Regions from separate parts of the Pseudoduganella plicata genome, predicted to be linked through region 3. Evidence: predicted binding sites of a transcription regulator. Region 3 holds the regulator's gene; each other region holds the start of a gene.
What was found. The regulator LexA, encoded in region 3, represses DNA repair genes until DNA is damaged. The targets are predictions, from matches to a motif close to ACTGTATNNNNATACAGT.
Positions count from the first base shown of each region.

Region 1: the regulator LexA is predicted to act here: its motif matches at 3,384-3,401, upstream of E1742_RS13750 (putative DNA modification/repair radical SAM protein).
Region 2: the regulator LexA is predicted to act here: its motif matches at 1,588-1,605, upstream of E1742_RS25845 (VRR-NUC domain-containing protein).

Region 1 is NZ_CP038026.1:3,145,650-3,151,239, forward strand. Features, by position in the region: gene E1742_RS13740 (DUF2238 domain-containing protein) at 1-615, shown strand, start outside; gene E1742_RS13745 (UdgX family uracil-DNA binding protein) at 619-2,142, opposite strand; gene E1742_RS13750 (putative DNA modification/repair radical SAM protein) at 2,139-3,371, opposite strand; gene can (carbonate dehydratase) at 3,533-4,213, opposite strand; gene dnaJ (molecular chaperone DnaJ) at 4,380-5,507, opposite strand.
Region 2 is NZ_CP038026.1:5,857,689-5,863,278, forward strand. Features, by position in the region: gene E1742_RS25845 (VRR-NUC domain-containing protein) at 1-1,532, opposite strand, end outside; gene phaP (TIGR01841 family phasin) at 1,644-2,204, opposite strand; gene E1742_RS25855 (hypothetical protein) at 2,315-2,536, opposite strand; gene E1742_RS25860 (ATP-binding protein) at 2,533-4,773, opposite strand; tRNA gene E1742_RS25865 (tRNA-Leu) at 4,922-5,006, opposite strand; tRNA gene E1742_RS25870 (tRNA-Leu) at 5,050-5,134, opposite strand; gene E1742_RS25875 (NF038122 family metalloprotease) at 5,225-5,590, opposite strand, start outside.
Region 3 is NZ_CP038026.1:2,005,121-2,010,710, reverse strand. Features, by position in the region: gene E1742_RS08870 (cystathionine gamma-synthase family protein) at 1-895, shown strand, start outside; gene E1742_RS08865 (hypothetical protein) at 920-1,297, shown strand; gene lexA (transcriptional repressor LexA) at 1,507-2,175, opposite strand; gene rpsF (30S ribosomal protein S6) at 2,645-3,037, shown strand; gene priB (primosomal replication protein N) at 3,068-3,388, shown strand; gene rpsR (30S ribosomal protein S18) at 3,390-3,680, shown strand; gene rplI (50S ribosomal protein L9) at 3,709-4,161, shown strand; gene E1742_RS08835 (replicative DNA helicase) at 4,349-5,590, shown strand, end outside.

The DNA.
Region 1 (5,590 bases), 1.1 Mb from region 3:
GCACCTGCCCCGAAACCGCTGCACTGGCTGCTGCTTGCCGCCTGTCTCGCCGTATTGATCTGGTCCGGCATCGCGCCCTATGACCGCGCGACATGGTGGATGGAAGTGGCGCCCGCGCTGATTGCCCTGCCCGTGCTGATGCTGACGTACCGGCGCTTCCCGCTGACCGACCTGCTGTACACGCTGATCGCGCTGCATGCGATCGTGCTGATGGTGGGCGGCGCTTACACGTATGCGCGCGTGCCGTTCGGCTTCGACCTGCAGGGGTGGCTGCACCTGCAGCGCAATCCGTACGACCGCATCGGCCACTTCATGCAGGGCTTCGTGCCGGCGCTAGTCGCGCGCGAGATCCTGCTGCGCGGCAGCCACGTGACGGGCCGGCGCATGCTGGGCTTCCTGTGCGTCTGCGTGGTGATGGCGATCAGCGCGTGGTATGAGCTGATCGAGTGGGGCGCGGCCGTCGCGCTGGGACAAGGCGCCGACGAGTTCCTGGGAACGCAGGGCGACTCCTGGGATACGCAGTCGGATATGCTGATGGCGCTGATCGGCGGTACGGCGGCCATCCTGCTGCTGGCGCGCTGGCAGGACCGCCAGATCGCAAAGCTGCCGCACTAGGGATTACTCCGGCGTCTCGCCGTCCGCCAGGCGCTGCGCCAGCTTCAGCGCCGCGACAATCGCGGCCACCGCTTCGTGCCGCGCCTCGGCGCTTGGCACGCGCAGCGCATAGGACGGGTGGTAGGTAACGACGACCCAGCGCCCTTCATGCCGGAACGGTTTGCCGATATGGTCCTTCATCGTCACGCTGCCCGACTGCAGGATCGATTTCAGCGCCGTGCTGCCCAGGGCTACGAGGACTTCGGGCTTGACGGTTTCCAGCTCCGTCTCCAGCCAGTAGTGGCACGCCATCACTTCCTTCTGTGCCGGCGTCTTGTGCAGGCGGCGCTTGCCGCGCGGCTCCCACTTGAAGTGTTTGACCGCATTCGTAATGTAGATCTTCCTGCGGTCCATAGCCGCTTCGTCCATGGCCTTGTCCAGCAACGCGCCGGCCGGGCCGACGAACGGCTTGCCGGCCAGGTCCTCCTGGTCGCCCGGCTGCTCGCCCACCAGCATGATCTTCGCGTGATGCACGCCCTGCCCGGCCACGGCCTGCGTGGCGTTCTGCCACAGGTCGCAGCGGCGGCAGTCGTCCAGCGAGCTGGGTTGCTGACGCTCCGGCGCCGCCTTTTCCGGGGCGATGGGAATGGTCGTGCCGGTGCGCTTGCCGACCGTATCGAGCTGGCCCACCTTGCGCGCGCCCGCGGCAGCCTGCGACACCATGTGCGGCACGACGGCCGCCTCGGGCAAATTCTTCCAGAAGCGCGAGCGGATGTGACCGTGCATGGTCCCCGCGTTCAGCCGGGCCGGGTTGAAGATGGAGCGGTAGTACGTCAGCCACAGCGCTTCGCCGCTGTCCTCGACATCCGCCGCGCTGCGCATCAGCGGGCCAGTCGCATGCAGCGTGCTGCCATCCCACGCCACCGTGGCATCGGGCGTGCCGATCATCCAGCTGATCTTGCCCATGCGCCTGGCGAAGTGCTGGGCGACCTGCGGCAGCACGTCATGCGCCGGTTCGAACCACGCGACGAAGCGCGGGTCGCCTGCTTCGGGCGGCCGTTCGCGAAAGCGCAGGTAGGCATGCATGTCGTGTTCTTCGTGCCGCACGGCCTTGACCATGTGCTGCAGGCGGGCGCCGTCTTCGTCTGCCATCGACAGGATCTCCTGTTGTCCCAGTTGCCAGCGCCACAGCACCTTGTACAGGAAGCCCCAGCGGTCCGGGGCACGGTAACAGGCGGCGCCTTGCAGCATCTCCATCAACGCGCGCGGAATACGCGGCGGCGGCGCTGGCGGCTGGTCCAGCAGATCGGCCGGCAGTGCCGGGACCAGGCCCGTGTTGGCCGCGCTGAGCAGGTCGCCACCCGCGTGCTGCGTGCCGGACCATTGTACGGATTCAGGGGGGATCCGGCGCACGATCAGGTCGCGCGCGGCGGTGCGGAAGTCGCCGAACGATTCGACAGGGATGGGGTGGCCGGCGATTGCCAGCGCGACGGCGTCGACGGGCGCCGCGGTCTCGTCGGCGTCGCCCGGCTCGCCGTCGATGCTCATGCGGCCTGCAGCTCCGGCCATAAGGGCATCTGCTGTTGCTGCACATCGGCCATTGACCGGCGCAGCGCATCGGACGGCGTGGTATCGCGCGCGGGACGATAGTCGGCCGTGACGATGAAGGGCGCGATCTTCTTCATGCTGCATTTGAGGCGGGCGAGGTCGGCATAGCGCACCTGGCGCATGCGCCGCAGCTCGACGATGCGCTTGGCATTGCGCAGCCCGATGCCGGGGATGCGCGCGATCATGGCCGGCTCCGCGCGATTGAGGTCCATCGGGAAGTGTTCGCGGTTGGCCAGCGCCCACGCCAGTTTCGGGTCGATGTCCAGCGCCAGGTTGCCGGACGTCGGCAGCAGCTCGTTGACCTGGAAACCATAGCTGCGCAGCAGGAAGTCGGCCTGGTACAGGCGGTGCTCGCGCAGCATCGGCGGCGGTGCCAGTGGCACCGATTTCGGACTTTGCGGGATGGGGCTGAACGCCGAGTAGTAGACGCGCTTCAGTTTATAGCTGCCGTACAGCGTTTCGGCCGTCGTCAGGATGCGCTGGTCGTCGCTGGCATCGGCGCCGACGATCATCTGCGTGCTCTGTCCCGCCGGCGCGAACTTCGGCGCCTTCGGTTCCGCTTCCTTCTCGTCCAGCTTCAGGCGGATATTGCCCATGGCGAGCTTGATCGTGTGGACGTTTTTCTCGGGCGCCAGGCGCTGCACGCTGTCCTGCGTGGGCAGTTCGATATTCACGGACAGGCGGTCGGCATAGCGGCCGGCCGCGTCGATCAGCGCCGGATCGGCGTCCGGAATCGTCTTCAGGTGGATGTAGCCGCGGAACTGGTGCACCTCGCGCAGCTCGCGCGCGATCGCCACCAGCTGCTCCATCGTGTAGTCGGCCGACTGGATGATGCCGGAACTGAGGAACAGGCCGTCGATGTAATTGCGCAGGTAGAAATCGACCGTCAGCTTGACGACTTCGTCGACGGTAAAGCGGGCGCGGGGAACGTTCGAGGTACGCCGGTTGACGCAATACTGGCAGTCGTAGATGCAGAAATTCGTCAGCAGGATCTTCAGCAGCGAGACGCAGCGGCCATCGGGCGTATAGCTGTGGCAGATGCCCATGCCGTTGGTCGCGCCAATGCCATCCTTGCCTTCCGACGAGCGCTTGGGCGCCCCACTGCTGGCGCACGACGCGTCGTATTTGGCCGCGTCGGCGAGGATTTCCAGTTTGTCGATCAGTTCCATGGCGGCGCCTTGACTGTATAGGCATACAGTATACCTGAGTTGTGGGTCAGGTTTGCGTCACACGAGTGATGTGCCGGTGCAAAGCCGGGTCACTGGAGAAAATTCCAAAAATCGGGCACAGTCCCCGATTTTTGGAAATATTGTCCGGCAGAGACGGTTCGTTACTCCGCAGCAGCCGCATTGTAGGCCGCCAGCCGGTTTGCCAGCCGTGGCGCCAGTTCCTCGTGGCTGCTGACGCGCATGCCCAGATCGTGGAGGAGGCCGTCCTTCAGGCCGTACACCCAGCCATGCACGCTGAGAGGCTGGCCGCGGTCCCACGCGTCGCGCACAATGGTGGTGGAGCAGACGTTGACGACCTGTTCGACCACGTTCAGCTCGCACAGCTTCTCGCTGCGCTTCTGCTCGTCCAGCACGGTGCCCAGATAGCGTTCGTGCTTCTGGCTGACGTCCTGCACGTGGCGCAGCCAGTTGTCGACGAGCCCGACGCGGGCGCCGGTCAGCGCGGCATGCACGCCCTTGCAGCCATAGTGTCCGACGATGATGACGTGTTTCACCTTCAGCACCTCGATGGCAAACTGCAGCACGGAGAGGCAGTTCAGGTCGGAGTGCACGACGACGTTGGCGATATTGCGATGGACGAACACGTCGCCGGGCAGTAGGCCCAGCAGTTCATTTGCGGGAACGCGGCTGTCGGAGCAGCCGATCCACAGATACTCGGGCGATGCCTGATTGGCCAGTCGCTGAAAAAACTCCGGATCGCGCTCGACCATCGAATCGGCCCAGCGGCGGTTATTGTTCAGCAGATTTTGCAGGTCGGACGGGCTATCGATTTGGTCGCTCATAATATTCCTCTCAGACATGACAAAGCCGCCAATCGCCTCACGGCAAAGGGCGGCCGATGGGAAGCAGGCGGTAGTTTACCCGATGCTGGTGACAGGCCCCTGTTCCCGGACGCTTTTCCCGGAAATAGGAGCCTGTCACCGGTTTTCCTGGCTCCCCGGGAACTACTTACTCAAAAAAGTCTTTGACCTTATCCATCCACGACTTCGACTGCGGGCTGTGCTTCGAGCCGCCTTCGTTGGTCGCGCGGTCGAACTCGCGCAGCAGTTCCTTCTGCTTTTCCGTCAGCTTGACCGGCGTTTCGACGGCCACGTGGCAGAACAGGTCGCCCGGGTAGCCGGAGCGCACGCCCTTGATGCCCTTGCCCTTCAGACGGAACGTCTTGCCGGACTGCGTGCCTTCAGGAACGGTGAACGACACCTTGCCGGACAGCGTCGGCACTTCGATTTCGCCGCCCAATGCCGCCTTGGCAAACGAGATCGGCATCTCGCAGTGCAGGTCGTCGCCTTCGCGCTGGAATACCGGGTGCGGCTTGATGTGGATCTCCACATACAGGTCGCCCGGCGGCCCGCCGTTGGTTCCGGGTTCGCCGTTGCCGGACGAGCGGATGCGCATGCCGTTGTCGATACCGACGGGGATCTTCACTTCCAGCGTCTTGTTGCGCTTGATGCGGCCCTGGCCGGAGCAGGACGGGCATGGTTCCGGAATGATCTTGCCGGTGCCGTGGCACTTCGGGCACGTCTGCTGGATGCTGAAGAAGCCCTGCTGCATGCGCACCTGGCCGTGTCCGCCGCAGGTCGAGCACGTGACGGGCGACGTGCCCGGCTTGGCGCCGGAGCCGTGGCAGGTATCGCACTTGTCCCAGGACGGCACGCGGATCGTCGTGTCGAAGCCGTGCGCGGCCTGCTCCAGCGTGATCTCCAGGTTGTAGCGCAGGTCGGCGCCGCGGTAGACCTGGGGTCCGCCGCCGCGACGGCCGCCGCCACCACCGAAGATATCGCCAAAGATGTCGCCAAACGCGTCGCCGAAGCCGCCCGCGCCGCCGAAGCCACCGCCGCCGCCCATGTTCGGATCGACGCCGGCGTGGCCGTAACGGTCATACGCTTCGCGTTTTTCCGGATTGGACAGCATCTCGTAGGCTTCCTTCGCCTCCTTGAACTTTTCTTCCGCTTCCTTGTTATCCGGATTGCGGTCCGGATGGTATTTCATCGCCAGCTTGCGATAGGCCTTCTTGATCTCGTCGTCCGAGGCATTCTTTGCCAGACCGAGAATCTCGTAAAAATCACGCTTTGCCATAGGGAGGCACCTTGCTTACAGAACTGATACCGATTATGCGAAAAAGCCGAGCGGGCCCCGTGGGTACGGCAGCTCCGCTCGGC
Region 2 (5,590 bases), 2.0 Mb from region 3:
TCGATCATCTGGTAGCGCCGCTCGGCGGGCCAGAAGCGGATCAGGTCGGGAAAGCCCGTGCGGTTTTCCTTGACGTCCGCCAGGATGCGCTGGAACGAGACCTTCAGGTGCTGCGGCGGGATGCAGTCCAGCGCCAGTTCCAGCAGTGCGTCGTCCAGGCCGCCCCAATAAACGAACGGCGACGAGATGCCGTCCTTGGCGACGCGGTTGGCGCGGATGACGTCACGGTAGCTGCCGTCATCCAGCCTGGCGAAGCAGGCGGCGAAGCGTTCGGTGCGGCGGTGCTGGAAGTCGGCACTGTGCAGGTCCGCCGGGCCGTGGTGGAACGGGTGGAAGAATGCACCCGGCACCGCGGCGAAGATGGCCTCCCAGCACAACAGGCCGAACAGGGAGTTGATCAGCGTGTTCTCGACATAGAACACGGGGCTTTCCTCGTGCGTCAGGTGGTCGCGCACGACACCTTCGACCCACCGGTCCTGCGCCGGCATCGGCAGGCACAGGTCGAGCCGGTCGACGGCCGTGCGCCGGCGCGCCGCGCCGCCGGGATGGCCGAGGCGGCGCGCCAGCCGCGGCGCGATGCGCAGCACGTGCTGGCGTTCCGCCTCGCTTTCGGGCTTCGCCTGGGCCCGCGCCAGCAGATCCCACGCGGGGCCATATTGCTCGTCCTTTTCCAGCACGCGGATCGTGCGGGCGCGCGCGCCGGGCCATGCGCAGTCGGCGTACACGGCCAGGGCGCCCGGCCAGTCGCGCAGCTTTTCCAGATGCTGGCCCATCTGGAACAGCAGCTTGTGGCGGCGCCCGCGCAGCCATTCGTTGTCGACGCTGGCCGGCGGCACGTCCGCCAGCACCGCCAGCGGATCTTCGCCCGCGCCGAAGCGTTCGCGGCACCGATGCAGCAGCAGGTATTCGTCGATGTCGCGGCGCGTGCGGAAGGCCCGTGCCGATGGCCCAAAGTCGACTTTTTCGAAACGGTAGACGCCCAGGTCGGACAGCACGAACTCCGTCCAGTCCTGATGGTAATTGCCGAAGAAGATCAGCCGCAGGCGATCGCACAGCGGCTTGGCCGCCACGCGGTAGAGCGCGTCGTCACAGTCCTGCCACCATGTGGAAAACGGTTGCGGCTCGGGATGATGGGGCCGCAGCGCTTCCAGCTGGTCGGCCTTGCGCGCGGCGCGCGCGGCACCTTCCAGGCGGAACACGTGGCACAGCTCGGTCTTTTGCAGCAGGTCGAACAGTTCGTCCAGCGTGAGGTGCGGGTCGGCCGCGATCCAGCCCAGCTGCGCCAGCGGAGCGGCGGCGGCGCGGGCGCAGCCGATTTCGTCGTAGGCCAGCTTGCTGGCACGGAACAGGCAACCCTTGCGCATGACCATGCGCACGAACAGTGCGCGGGCATTCTGCGGCAAGGTGGGAAAGACCTCGATGAACGAGCGCTCGTCGGCATCCACCAGATCGCCGTAGCGTTCGCCGATCCACGCCAGCACCTGGTGGAAGTTGTCGAGGTAGTAGAGCGGGTTTTCCAGTACGGGTTTCATCGGGACTGCAGGAGGAGGGACGACTGTACGTCAAGTCAATACGCCACGTCAAAGAACTGTATCTTTATACAGTTTATCCCTTCCACCCCCGCTTGCCCAGCGTTTTTTCCGTCAGGACTTGTTCTGCTCCGCGTTGGCGGCGGCCTGGCGGTCCGCCAGCGTGGCGGCCTGTGCCAGCTGCTCTTCGAACGCGGCCACCGCCTGGCGCGTGGCCGTCGTGACCTGCTCATAGCCCTTGAAGGCATTGTCGATCGCCGCCTTGACGATCTCCACCGCGTTTTCGGAACCGGGGCGGACGTTTTTCGTCACGTCGTAGATCAGCGCCGACAGGTTGCTCTTGGCCTCGGCCAGGTGGGCATCGGCCGCGCGGGTGAATTCGTTGTGGATGTCGGCGATGATCTGGCTCAGCTGCTGGTTGTAGCCGACCAGGTTCGTCAGGTTGTGCATCTTGGCGCTGGCGGCCGCCATGGCCGCTTTCGGGTCGGCCGCCTGGCTGGCGTCGCGGCCGGCGGCGAGGGAGTTCTCGATGCCCGTCCTGGCGGTGCTCATGTTCAGCTGGACGACCTGCTCGAGGCCCTGGACCGCCTTGCTCGTCAGCGTGTTGAACGTCTCGAGCTGGAACTCGAACAGGGCTTTGGTGGCCTGGGCAAACTGCTCTGGATTCTGAAACATGTGTCTTCCTCCAAAAAGTGCAACGAATGGGCGCAATCCATCATACCGGCTCGCTATGGGCTCGCCATGGGCTTGCTGTGGCTTGCTGCAAAATTGTTATTGTCGCCCCATTATCTGGTACGGAAGGGTTTCTCGCAACGGGCGTCCCGATAAGGGCCCAGCAATTTGCGCCAGCCCGGACCCAGAGGCGTCTGCGCGCATACCTTGTTGCCGCTCGTGACGCTCTCCCACAGCCACCAGGGTGCAGGCGCGGCAAGCGCGGCGCCGCAGAGCAGGGTGGCGACGCAGACGGACAGGCGGCGGGACAGGCGGTACAGGCGATACAGGCTCATGGTGCGACGGCAGGAAGGGTCAGCGTAAAGGTGGTGCCACGGCCCGGCTCGCTCTGCAACGCGATGCGGCCGCCCAGCACGCCTGTCACGATATTGTGCGTCAGGTGCAGGCCCAGACCCAGGCCGAGACCAAGGCCGGGGCCGGCCGCGGAGCCGGCGCCGCCGCCGGGGCGGGTCGTGAAGAAGGGATCATACACGCGCGCCAGGTGCTCGGGCGCGATGCCGGCGCCATCGTCTCGCACGGACAGCGCGATCGTCGCCGCGTCCACGGCCCGCGCCGCAATGGTGATGGTGCCGTTGTCGCGGCCGGACAGGCCGTGCAGCCCGTGGGTTACGGCATTCTCGAACAGCGCGGAGACAGCCTGTCCCAGAGGACCGGGATAGCTGTCCATCTCCAGCGCCGGAGCGATTTCCTGCAGCACGCGGGGCCGCGGCGGCGGCGTCGATGCCTGCAGGGGCAGCACCAGTTCGGCGATGAATTCGTCGAGACGGAAGCTGCGCCGCTGCGAACTGGCCGTGTCGACGGCCACCTGCTTGAAGCCGGCGATCAGGCGCGCGGCCCGCGTCAGGTTGCGGATGACGACGCCGTCCGCCTCGTCCGCCTGCTCCAGGTACTGTTCCAGGTCCGAGCGGTGCAGTCCGGCGTGCAACCGGCTGCGCAGCGCCGCTAGGTGTTCGCTCATCGTCGTGGCCACCGTCAGGCTGTTGCCGATCGGCGTATTCAGTTCGTGGGCGACACCGGCCACCAGCGCGCCCAGCGCCGCCAGCTTGTCGCGTCGTACCAGTTCGTCCTGCGTCAGGCGCAGGTTGTCGAGAGCCTGCGCCAGGCTGGCGCTGGCCTGCTCGGCCACTTCCTTGGCCCGTTGCAGCTCCGTCGTGCGGGCCGCCACCAGTTCTTCCAGGTGATCGCGGTGGCGTGCCAGTTCCGCTTCGCGCCGCGTGCGTTCGATGGCGATGCCGGCCAGGTGGACGGCCACGCGAATCAGGTGTTCGTCCTCCGCGCGCGGCAGGCGCCGGTCGCGGTAGTAGATCGCGAACGAGCCCAGCACCGTGGCCGCGTCGCCGAAGATCGGCACCGCCCAGCAGGCCCGCACGCCATGCTGGTTGGCCAGGTCGCGATAGCCTTCCCACAACGGGTCGCGGGCGATGTCGGCCACGATCACCGGCTCGCGGCGGAACATGGCGGTGCCGCACGACCCCACGCGCGGACCGATGGCCAGGCCGTCCAGCGCCGTCAGGTAGGACGGCGGCAGGCTCGGTGCCGCGCCGGCCCGTATGGTGCGGCCATCTTCGTCCAGCAGCAGCACGGTGCAGACCAGGCCGGGCGCCTGCCCCTCCACCAGCCGCAGCAAGCGGTCCAGAATCTCACGCAACGGGGCGCCGCGTGCGACCAGTTCCAGCAGCGCGTTCTGGCCGGTGCGCAGCGCCTCGGCCAGCCGCTGGCCGGTGACGTCCACCAGCCGCATGTGCAGCAGCCGCATGCCGTCCTGCTCGAGCATCACGGCGCGGATCTCGCAGTCGACGACGCGCCCGCTGCTGTGCCGGAAGGTCATCGGGTGCACGCGCACCTCGCCGCCCAGCACCTTGTGCAGCAGCGCGTCGATGGCATCCTGCGACGGCACGCCGTCCGGCTGGTGCGGCGGGCACAGGTCGGCCAGGCGCAGCCGCATCAGTTCCGCACTGGAACGGCCGAACATGCGCTCGGCGTTGCGGTTGACGTCGACCGGCGTGCCGCGCGCCGCGTCGAACAGCATGATCGCGTCCGGCGAGCCTGCCAGCAGCGTGTGATAGTTGACCGCGAGCGCGCGCATGTCGGGCCCGTCCTGGCCGGGCGTGTCCGGCCACGCGTGACGTACCGTCAGTTCGATCTGGATTTTTTCGACGATGTCCTCGGCCGCGCAGGGCAGCCGGATATAGCCGACGGCGCCGGCGAGGAGGGCACGTTCGCGTTCCTCGTCCGATGGCGCCGACGACATGGCCAGCACCGGCAGCTCGCGTCCGGCCACGCCGTGCACGAGACGCTGGCACAGTTCCAGCCGCGCGCTGCCCGCCAGTGCGACATCAAGCAGCACCATCGCCACGCCGTCCGCGGCGATGGCGGCCAGCGCCGCGTCGCCGCGGTTGACGACATCGACCCGGAAGTCGAGGCGCGACAAGGTCTGTACCAGCGCGGCATGCTCGCCGCCGGTGACAATCAGGATGGTATGCAGCGTGTCGGGAAGGTTCAGTTGCGTCATGGCTGCCGGGGTCGATGCCGATGGCAGCAGTGTAGACCAAGGGATGCATGGGCCGCGACGCGGTTGACCGCGCACGCACATTGAAGGCCAAAGAAAAACGCCGCCGACCTTTGACAGTCGGCGGCGTTCTTCAGCGTATCCGGTAGAGTGGTGCCCACGGAGGGACTCGAACCCCCACACCTTGCGGCACATGGACCTGAACCATGCGCGTCTACCAATTCCGCCACGTGGGCACTGGCACTTCTTTGACAAAGCTCTTGCATCGAAAAACAGACTTGGTGCCCACGGAGGGACTCGAACCCCCACACCTTGCGGCACATGGACCTGAACCATGCGCGTCTACCAATTCCGCCACGTGGGCCTGCTTTTCTCTGCTTCCTGCCTTGCTCCGTTGCGGTGTTCAGCAACAGAAGGCACGCATCTTAAAGTACCGAACCGGATCGGTCAATGGTCATTTTGTGCCTTTACGAAAGATTGTGCGCCGTCCGATTGCGCGTCGCCCCAGCAGCAGCATTCCGGCGCCCAGCATGGCGGCCGAGGAGGGCTCCGGAATGGCCGGGACGTTCCAGCCGATGACGTCCATCGCCAGCAGGTCGTTCCGCGAAATGTGCAGCAGCTCGCCCATGCCGGCGGTGGGGTCCATCAGCCCGATGAACAGATCGTCCTTCCAGTGGCTCGCCTGGCGGCCGTCGCCATGCAGCATGCCGGTGGAGAGCGGCGCCCCCGGCGTAGCGCCGCCGTCGGGCGAGAAGGTTTTTTCGCGCTCGTCCGCCGTCCAGTCGATCACGCCGGCGGCGCGGCTGGCGTCGGAGTAGCG
Region 3 (5,590 bases):
GAACTCGCTGTGGCAGACGGTGGCCGGGCAGGGCGTCGGCGTCGATTTTGTCGACGCGACCGACGTGGCCAACGTCGCCGCCGCGCTGAAGGACAACACGCGGATCGTATTCGTCGAGACGATCGCCAATCCGCGCACGCAGATCGCCGACCTGCAGCGCATCGGCCAGCTGTGCGCCGAGCGGGGCATCCTGTACATCGTCGATAACACGATGACGACGCCGTACCTGTTCCAGCCCAAGGCGGTGGGCGCGGGCCTTGTCGTCAACTCGCTGACGAAGTCGATCGGCGGCCATGGCAATGCACTGGGTGGAGCGCTGACGGATACCGGCGTCTGTGACTGGAGCCGCTTCCCGAATATCTTCGAGAACTATAAAAAGGCGGCGCAGCCGATGTGGGGCATCACGCAGATCCGCGCCAAGGGCCTGCGCGACTTCGGCGCTTCGCTCGGGCCGGAAGCGGCGCACCATATCGCCGTAGGCGCGGAGACGCTGGCGCTGCGCATGGAGCGCACCTGCGCCAATGCGAAGGCGCTGGCGGAAATGCTGGCGGCCGATCCGCGCGTGGCCGCCGTCTACTACCCGGGCCTGCCGACGCACCCGCAGCACGGCGTCGCGTCGGAACTGTTCCGCGCCTACGGTTCGCTGTTCAGCTTTGAACTCAAGGACGGCATCGACCTGTTTGACTTCCTGAACCGGATGAAGATCGCCGTGCCGGCGTCGAACCTGGGCGACACGCGCACCCTTGTCATTCCCGTGGCGCACACGATCTTCTACGAGATGGGCGCCGAGCGGCGCGCGCAAATGGGGATCGCCGAGTCGCTGATCCGCGTGTCGGTCGGGATCGAGGACGCGGCCGATCTGCTGGACGACTTCAAGGCGGCGCTGCCGGCATGAGGGTGAACGCAGGAGGGTGAACGCATGAGTCTGCGCCTCGTCACGATAGCCGCGCTGCTGCTGGCCGCTGTTGGCGCGCGAGCGGAGGTGTCGGTGCCGCTGACGTTCGATTCGGCAGCCAACCTGTCGATCGTCAAGCCCGGCCCCGTCCAGGCGCAACGCGACGCGACGAAAAAGTGCGACCTGTTCGGGCCCGCGCGACCATGCGAATTCGTAACGCTGGTGCTGCCGGACGGGCCGGTTGCGTCTGGCGGAAAGCCGGCGGCGATCAAATCGTACCTGATGCCGCTGCCGGGCCGCTTCAAGGCCGATGATATCCTGGGCGCGGACTTCTTCCAGGCTTACGCCGTGTACGTGGATCTGGCGCACCGGACGGTGGCGCTGCGTGCCGCCGGCAAATAAAAACACCAGAGGCAGTTACCTGTCGTGAGCCATGCGAGTTACAGCAGGTGACTGCCTCCGACGTGGCGGCAGGCAGTGATAGGCGGGCGACGTGGGGCCAACGCGGTAAGAGCTGTCAACGTCAAAACGTCGTCAAAGCAGGCGACGCCAGAGCTAACGTCGTCAAAGCTGACGACGTCCAGGCAGCTGCCGCCAGATGGCCCGATGCCTCAGTGCCAGCTGCGCAGCAACCCGACCGCCAATCCCTCCAGCGCGAACTCATCGCTCTCCGGATCGACGGTGATCACGTTGAAGTCCGGGTTCTCCGGCAGCAGCTCCACGGTAGAACCCGTGCGGCGGTAGCGCTTGACGGTGACTTCATTGCCGATGCGGGCGACGACGATCTGGCCGTTCTTGGCGCTGTCCACTTTCTTTACTGCCAGCAGGTCGCCATCCATGATGCCGATGTCGCGCATCGATTCGCCGCGCACTTTCAGCAGGAAGTCGGGCCTGGCGGAAAACAGTGCCGGGTCGACGCTGTAGCTCGTCTCCAGGTTTTCCTGCGCCAGGATCGGCGAGCCGGCGGCCACGCGGCCGATCAGCGGCAGCGACATCAGCAGCGACGCCGGCACCTGCGGCATCGGGCCCAGGTCCGCCGGTTTCGGTCCCTGCGACGCGACAGGGCGCTCGCCCAGCAGGCGAATGCCGCGCGACGTGCCGGCCGTCATTTCGATCGCGCCCTTGCGCGCCAGCGCCTTCAGGTGCTCTTCGGCCGCATTGGCGGACTTGAAACCCAGCTCGGCCGCGATTTCCGCGCGGGTCGGCGGGAAGCCGGTGTTTTCGATGGCATCCCTGATCAGATTGAGAATTTGTTCCTGTCTTGCGGTGAGCTTGATCATGGTGCAATGGCTGTTTATATAGACAGTCTGTATTTTTGTACAGTACCCGTGGGATTGCAAGGGAAATTGTTGGTTTGGGCGAAATATTTGTGATGAGTTGGTCTCGTGCGGCGCAGGCACGCCGCGCAAAACCGGTGACAGGCTCCGGTTTTCCCCACGTCGGGGCAGAAAAAGGCCACGGGAAACAGATGCCGAAACTGGTGCCTGGCAGCGGTTTTTTACACGCACTCTGGAAACCGGTGACAGGCTCCGTTTTTTCGGGCACGTCAGGATGGAAGCCAGGAAACGGTGCTTGTCCCCGGTTTTTTTCGCTGACGGCGCCGCAGACACCGAGGCGGCCCGACGTCCGGCCGAGGTGGCTTGGGATGCTGGATTTTCCGTCAAAACCCTGATATAGTCGCGGGCTTACCTCTTCCCACACCCGTCTTGACGCCGGGGTGGGCTATCAACAGTCCTTAAGGGAGTTTGCATGCGTCACTATGAAATCGTATTTATCGTCCATCCGGACCAGAGCGAGCAAGTGCCCGCGATGATCGAACGTTACAAGGCCAGCGTGACCTCGCGCGGCGGTAACGTGCACCGCGTGGAAGATTGGGGCCGCCGTCAGATGGCGTACTCGATCCAGAAACTGGCTAAAGCACACTACATCTGCATGAACATCGAGTGCGACAACGAGACCCTGGTCGAACTGGAAACCGCATTCAAATTCAATGATGCCGTGCTGCGTCACCTGACCGTCAAGATGAAGAAAGCGGAAACCGCGCCTTCGCCAATGATGAAGTCGGTCCAGCGTGAAGACGCGGCCAAGAGCCACCGCTCGGAAGCACCAGCAGCCGCCGCTCCAGCAGCCGCAGCAGCTTAAGTTTGTCGGCGTAAGTATTGCAGGGAGTCCTTGAACCACCTTCAGTTTGTCGGCCTCATCACCGAGCGGGAAGTATTGCGATACACCCCGGCCGGTCTGCCACTCGTGAATGCAGTATTGCAGCACAGTTCGCAGCAGATGGAGGCAGGCATCGCCCGCCTGGCCGAGTTCGAAATCTCCGCGGTTGCCGCGGGCGAGATCTCGAACCGCTTCAGCGGTGCGGCACTGGGAGGGACGTACGAGTTCACGGGTTTTCTGGCCAAGAAAAATCGCCACAGCAAGAGCCTGGTATTTCACATCATTGATTTCCGTGCTGCCCTGACAGCACCACATTTAGATACAGGAGCCTAAAATGGCATTCGGTAAAAAGTTCGACAAAAACAAAGCAAAGCTGAAAGAGAAGCGCAAACAGCAAAATCCTCTGTTCAAGCGCAAGAAGTTCTGCCGCTTCACCGCCGCTGGCGTTGAGCAAGTGGACTACAAAGACGTAGACACGCTGAAAGACTTCATCCAGGAAAACGGCAAGATCATGCCAGCACGCCTGACCGGCACGAAGGCGCACTACCAGCGTCAAGTCGACACCGCGATCAAGCGCGCCCGCTACCTGGCCCTGCTGCCTTACACCGATCTGCACCACGCTTAATTGCGGCAGATAGATCCTGGAGAGAACTATGCAAATCATTCTGTTGGAAAAAGTCATCAACGTCGGCAACCTGGGCGACGTCGTGAAGGTCAAGGACGGCTACGCACGTAACTTCCTGATCCCGCAAAAACTGGCACGTCGTGCAACGACCTCGGCTGTTGCCGAGTTCGAAGCCAAGCGCGCCGAGCTGGAAAAAGCCGCCGCTGAAAAGCTGGCCGCCGCTCAAGCCCAGGGCGAAAAGCTGAACGGCATGACCGTGACGGTGTCGCAGAAAGCCGGCGTCGACGGCCGTCTGTTCGGTTCCGTGACCAACTACGACATCGCCGAAGCGCTGACGAAGGCTGGTTTCGCAGTCGAGAAAGCCGCCGTGCGCATGCCTACCGGCCCACTGAAGACCACGGGCGAGCACCCGGTCTCCGTGGCGCTGCACACCGACGTCGTGGTCGAAGTGACCGTGGCTGTCGTGGGCGACGCTGCCTGAATCACCCGGGAATCTTTTCACGGGTAGATTGTCGTACTTATAAAGAAGCCGGGTTCGCCCGGCTTTTTTATTGCAGCCATGAGTCTCCACAAAGCCGCCGCGCATGCGCCAGAAATGCGCCGTGGAAGCGGCTTTGCCAGATTTCTTTAGTGAACTTCGCCTAGCCGAAGCAGGTATAATTCGCGCCATGAACGCCGCCCCATCCGACCCGCAAGTCGACTCCCTTCGCATCCCGCCGCACTCCATCGAGGCAGAACAGTCCGTCATCGGCGGCCTGCTGCGCGATAACGCCGCATGGGACCGCATCGCCGACTTCATGCATGCGGAGGACTTCTATCGCTACGACCATCGCATCATCTTCGAACAGATGGTGCGGCTGATCAACAGCGGCAAGCCTGCCGACGTCATCACCGTCTTCGAGGCGCTGACGATGCTGGGCAAGGCCGAGGAAGTGGGCGGCCTGCAGTACCTGAACGCGATGGCGCAGAACACGCCGTCGGCGGCGAATATCCGTCGTTACGCCGAGATCGTGCGCGACCGCGGCGTGCTGCGCAAGCTGATCACCGTGGCCGACGAAATCTCCGGCAACGCGTTCAGCCCGCAGGGCAAGGAAGTCAAGCAGATGCTGGACGAGGCCGAATCGAAGATCTTCGCGATCGCCGAGGCGGGCTCGCGCGGCTCGTCGGGCTGGACGGCCGTGCAGCCGCTGCTGACGCAGGTGGTCGAGCGTATCGACGAGCTGTACAGCCGCGACAGCGGCAGCGAGATCACGGGCGTGCCGACGGGCTTTATCGACCTGGACCGCATGACGTCCGGCCTGCAGCCGGGCGACCTGGTCATCGTGGCCGGACGTCCGTCGATGGGCAAGACGGCTTTCTCCGTCAACATCGGCGAGAACGTCGCCATCGAAGCGGGCCTGCCCGTGGCCGTGTTCTCGATGGAGATGGGCGGCGCCCAGCTGGCCATGCGTATGCTGGGTTCGGTCGGCCAGCTCGACCAGCACCGGCTGCGTACGGGCAAGCTGAACGACGAGGACTGGCCGCGCCTGACGCACGCCATCCAGAAGATGAACGAGGCGCAGCTGTACATCGACGAGACGCCCGCGCTGAACCCCATCGAAATGCGGGCACGGGCGCGCCGCCTCGCGCGCCAGTGCGGCAAGCTCGGTCTCATCATCGTCGACTACCTGCAGCTGATGCAGGGTTCCCAGCCGGGCGACAACCGCGCCGCCGAGATTTCCGAGATCTCGCGTTCGCTCAAGGGCTTGGCGAAGGAATTGCACTGCCCCGTGATCGCACTGTCCCAGCTGAACCGCTCTCTGGAACAGCGCCCGAACAAGCGTCCCGTCATGTCCGACCTGCGCGAATCCGGCGCTATCGAACAGGATGCGGACGTCATTATCTTCCTGTACCGCGACGAGGTGTACAAC